One region of the Marinobacter sp. W-8 genome, then DNA from elsewhere that is predicted to be linked to it. Evidence: riboswitches for the same ligand, from Rfam matches in the RefSeq annotation. Region 1 holds a riboswitch; the other holds the start of a gene.
The links. Region 1 has a riboswitch for cobalamin ahead of ACF8YQ_RS01045 (TonB-dependent receptor plug domain-containing protein). Riboswitches for the same ligand answer to the same signal wherever they lie in the genome.
Positions count from the first base shown of each region.

Region 2: another riboswitch for cobalamin. It lies ahead of ACF8YQ_RS17915 (ribonucleoside-diphosphate reductase subunit alpha); the one in region 1 lies ahead of ACF8YQ_RS01045 (TonB-dependent receptor plug domain-containing protein).

Region 1 is NZ_CP172297.1:247,667-249,866, forward strand. Features, by position in the region: gene ACF8YQ_RS01045 (TonB-dependent receptor plug domain-containing protein) at 1-1,046, opposite strand, end outside; cobalamin riboswitch at 1,178-1,407, opposite strand; gene ACF8YQ_RS01050 (cobalamin-binding protein) at 1,500-2,200, shown strand, end outside.
Region 2 is NZ_CP172297.1:3,860,899-3,863,098, forward strand. Features, by position in the region: gene ACF8YQ_RS17915 (ribonucleoside-diphosphate reductase subunit alpha) at 1-887, opposite strand, end outside; cobalamin riboswitch at 1,018-1,215, opposite strand; gene ACF8YQ_RS17920 (substrate-binding periplasmic protein) at 1,481-2,200, opposite strand, start outside.

The sequences.
Region 1 (2,200 bases):
TAGCGGGTGGTATCAAAGCTTAGCGTGATGGTGTGGTTGCCAAGCAAAGCGGAGAGGGTATTCACCAGCCCAAGCTGTTGTGTGTCGGTTTTTACATCGGAGACTCCGAGACCTACCCGGCCGCTGGTATTGTCGTAGTGTTCGGTGATATCGCCGACAATCAGGCGATGGCTGGAGTGCAGCTTGCCCTGTAACCATCCACGTTCCTGACCCTGAAGTTGTAGGCGAAAAGTTTCGTTCGCCAGAGACGCATCGTTGTCCCGCCAGTTCTGGATAGTAGGCACACTTTGCTCATAGCGGGTGTATTGGAGCAGAGCGTTGACTTTTGCGGTCTGGGTTATTTCCCAGCCCAGTTTTGTACTGAACGCGTCCTGTTGATAATCAGCATTACGACGCTTTGTGGTCTTGCCATCGTTCGGGTTGAACCAGTCGCTGTCGTTGGGGTATTCGAAGTCGTTATTGCTGGTTTGTCGATCAAGCGACACCCAATAGTAAAAATCGTCGTGGCTGCCGCTGTTGAAGAGGCCGGTTCGGTAAGTATCAAAGGAACCAGCGCCGACATTGATGCTGGTGGCATCCTCGATGTCTTTGCCAAGACTCTCCAGTACCACCACACCACCGATGCCCGCCTGAGGCAGCTGTGCCGGGGCTCCACTGGGGTACACCTGAATACGGCTGACATCAGTTAACGACAGTTTGCCGAGGTCAACACCGCCGGTGACCGGATCGTTCAGTAGCATGCCGTCCAGAACAACCTGTACCTGCCGCGAGGTCGATCCTCGAATGGACACTGACGAGGCGCTTCCCAGTCCGCCGCTTTGTCGGATCTGGACGCCGGCCTGATCGCTAAGAACATCAGCGACTGAAGCGGTCCGGTTTTCGATGCTGGACCGATCCAGAACGCGCACGGGGCCTGTCGCCTGGCTGGGGTCTACATCGCTGGCGGCGTTGATGGGAGTGGCTTCCACCACGATAAAAGGAAGTGTATCTTCTGCGATGACATTGGTGGCCATCAGCGAAAAAATGGAGATAACAATTTTCTTCATCAGGGAGATGGGCACCGGCTGCATTTCTTTGTGTCTGCAACCAGCATTGTTGCGGTTTCTGGTTGCCTGAACAGCTACCAAAAGAGAAGAGGCATATACGCCTGCTCCGTGTTCTGACCCTCCGTCAAAAGCACTGATAGCCGGTAGCAGGCCGGTCTCCGGGCTTGCGGCTGGCATTCTTGCCAGAGTAGGATGCCTTCCCACAGCGTTTTGCTGCAGTGGCTGGCTCAGGGCCATTCCTCTCGTACCGCATACCGTTGCGGGGGCAGCGTCGGAATTTCACCGAACTTCCCAGTTTCACCCATCGCTCAGTCGAACAGTTGTCGCGCTTGAGGTGGGCACCTGCTACGGATAAAAAATTTGAGTAAGAGTTTACGGTGTGGCCAAGAGGTCGTCAATAAATGACAAATAGTTCAGAGTTAGCCAGCGCTCAGCCAGCGCTCAGGAGGTCTCATGATAGTCATTCGGGTTTTAGTGCTTTTACTAATGCTCTCCAGCCATGTGGTGGCTGATGTCTGTGCCACGGACGATAACGGAGTGGAGCTTTGTTTGCCCGGGCCTGCCCAGCGCATCGTGACACTATCCCCCGGGGCGACGGAGCTGGCGTTTGCCGCCGGTGCTGGTGAGCAGGTTATCGCTGTTGTTGATTACAGCGATTATCCCCCGGAGGCTGAAATGTTGCCCAATGTCGGGAGCCATACCCGGATTGACCTGGAGACATTGGTCGCTCTTAAGCCGGATCTGGTGGTTACCTGGGTGTCTGGTAATCCGGTTGAGCAGGTCAATATGCTCAATCAGCTTGGCATGGCCACTTTTGCGATTGAGCCACGAACGTTTGAAGGTGTGTCCTCGGTGTTGGAGAGGCTGGCGTCGCTCGCGGGTACAGAGTCTGAGGGTTATGCTGAGGCGGCCCGGTTTCGACAGGGAATTGCCGCATTGGCCAAGCAATATCGGGGGCGTGAACCCGTTCGTGTGTTTTATCAAGTGTGGGATCAGCCTTTGATGACGATCAATGATGAGCATCTGATCGGAAAGGTGATTTCTTTGTGCGGTGGCCAGAATATTTTTGGCGAGATGGCTCGCCTGGTGCCGCGTATCGGGCCGGAAGATGTTCTGGCCGGTGACCCCGAAGCCATCCTGTCGGGCGGCACCGA
Region 2 (2,200 bases), 290 kb from region 1:
AGGCGGGCCTTGTTCCAGTGCAGGAAGTAACGGTCGTACAGAGTTTGCAGGCCCAGGAAGCCGAACTGGAGATCGCGTTCCGGTTTCAGGGCGTTGCCAAGGCGTTCCAGGTCAAAGGCCGCCAGGGCTTCGTCCAGCAGTTCGTAGCGGATACCGGCGTGGATAAACGCTGTCAGAGCCTGTGGATAAATCTCTGCCAGCGGAAGACTGCGGGGCAGGTCCAGGGCTTCCGCTGTTTCCAGCCGGAGCTGTTCCAGCAGCAGGCGGGCGGTTACGGCGCTGTAGTCGGGTTCCCGTTCAATGCGGCCCCGGGCGGTCATGATCAGCGCGGTCAGCACTTCGGTGCCCTCAATACCGTCGTAGAGGTTGCGCAGGGCGTCTTCCACCAGCGAATCGCCGTTGATGCCGTCCAGCCCGGTGGCGGCTTGCTCCACCTGCTGTTTCATCAGTCCCAGATCCAGCGGCGCGATGCTACCGTCGCTCTTTTTCACGGTCAGGTGCGGGTGCGCTTCCACCGGCTCGTCCACGGCGCGCTGGCGGGCGTGTTCTTCACGGTACAGCACGTAGGCCCGGGCCACTTTCTGCTCTTCGGCCCGCATCAGGGCCAGTTCCACCTGGTCCTGGATGTCTTCGATGTGTACCTTGCCACCGGCCTTGAGGCGGCGGCTGATGGCCTGCACTACCTGTTCGGTAACCCGGTGCACGGCGTCGTTGATGCGGGCGGAACCGGCTGCCTGGTCCCCTTCCACCGCCAGGAAGGCTTTGGTCACCGCGACACTGATCTTGGCCGGGTTGAAACTCACCAGGGTGCCGTTTCGTTTGATAACTTGCAGGGATTGGGTATCGGTCGCGGGGGCCGGGGGTTCGGCAATGGCAGTGGCTGTCATGGTGCTCTCCTGAATTCGCGTTGGTTCCGTTTCACCCTCGCGAACGCAGTGGCACACCTTGCCCCGAATACGGGCAGGCCTGACCAATCTGCTCACCCTTGAATCGCGAAGGTGCAGTCCAGAAACCCATGGGGGGCTTCTGATCCCTGGCAGGTCTTCGGACTCAGGGGCGTGAACCTTTCAGCTCTGCCTAACGTGGCGACTTCCCGGCTTGCGCCAGTGTCATCTTGCCACGCTCGTTCCCCAATACCGCTGCGCGTCAGTTCCGGGTTCTCACCGGATTCCCGACTACCCTGTGATCAAGATGATCAGAGATTGATCACAATATATGGTAGTCAACCAAGGACCCGGTCACTATATAGGGCCGAATACGCCAAGACAAGGCACTTTTTGCAACGGAGCCTGTCCATCTCCAGACCACTGGATTTTAGGAATAGATGTGAGAATTTCGCTGCTTTTGGCCAGTACCCTGACGCTCGGTCTCGCCGCCAGCCCGGTGCAGGCCACGGCCTGGTATGGTGATCTGACCCTTGTGAAATAGTCCGCTTGCAGGACTGACTACGGGAGTAATCCAACCACTGGATTTACCGGTACTACTCCGGAAACCCGGGCACCACATAGGTTTTCTGGAACCGGCGCACCGGCGGTACCTCGCCACGCTCGGCCAGGCGCAGATAGGCATCATCAAAGGCCTCACGCAGAATGGTCGCGCGCGGATTGGCCAGGGAAAACAGCCAGGCTGCGTTGCGGCTACGCATTTCCGACCCGCGAATCTCTGCATCTGAGTTGCGGCTCAGGGTTTCCTTCACCGGTTGCCGGTAGTCCAGCAGGTAATCACCGCGCTTGCGCTTGAGCATGTTGAGACCGGAGCGGTGATTCGGTGCTTCGGTGATCCGGATATCGGGTTGGGCCGTCAGCCAGTCTCTGAGGCCGGCATAGGTATAGCCGCCGATCAGAATCACGGTTTTGTTGCGCAGGCGATCCATGTGATCCACCGGTGGCGCGCCCTCCAGATACCAGGCACTGAGTTCCACCGGAATCGGGCTGATCCAGCTCTCCAGTACATCGTCTTTCAGTGCAGGAATGTCGGTTAGCCCCATCCATAAATCGATAGTGCCATTGGTCAGATAGAGGTAGGTACGTGCGACGGGCAGATAGATGAATTCCAGTTGGTAACCCGCCTCTGCCGCCACCTTGCGGGTGATATGCACAAACTCGCCGGCGGGCTCTCCCTGCTCGTTTCGATAGCTGATGGGCGGGAATTCAACATAGGCAACACGAACGGTTGAGGATGCTTCAGCCGACGTCTCTGA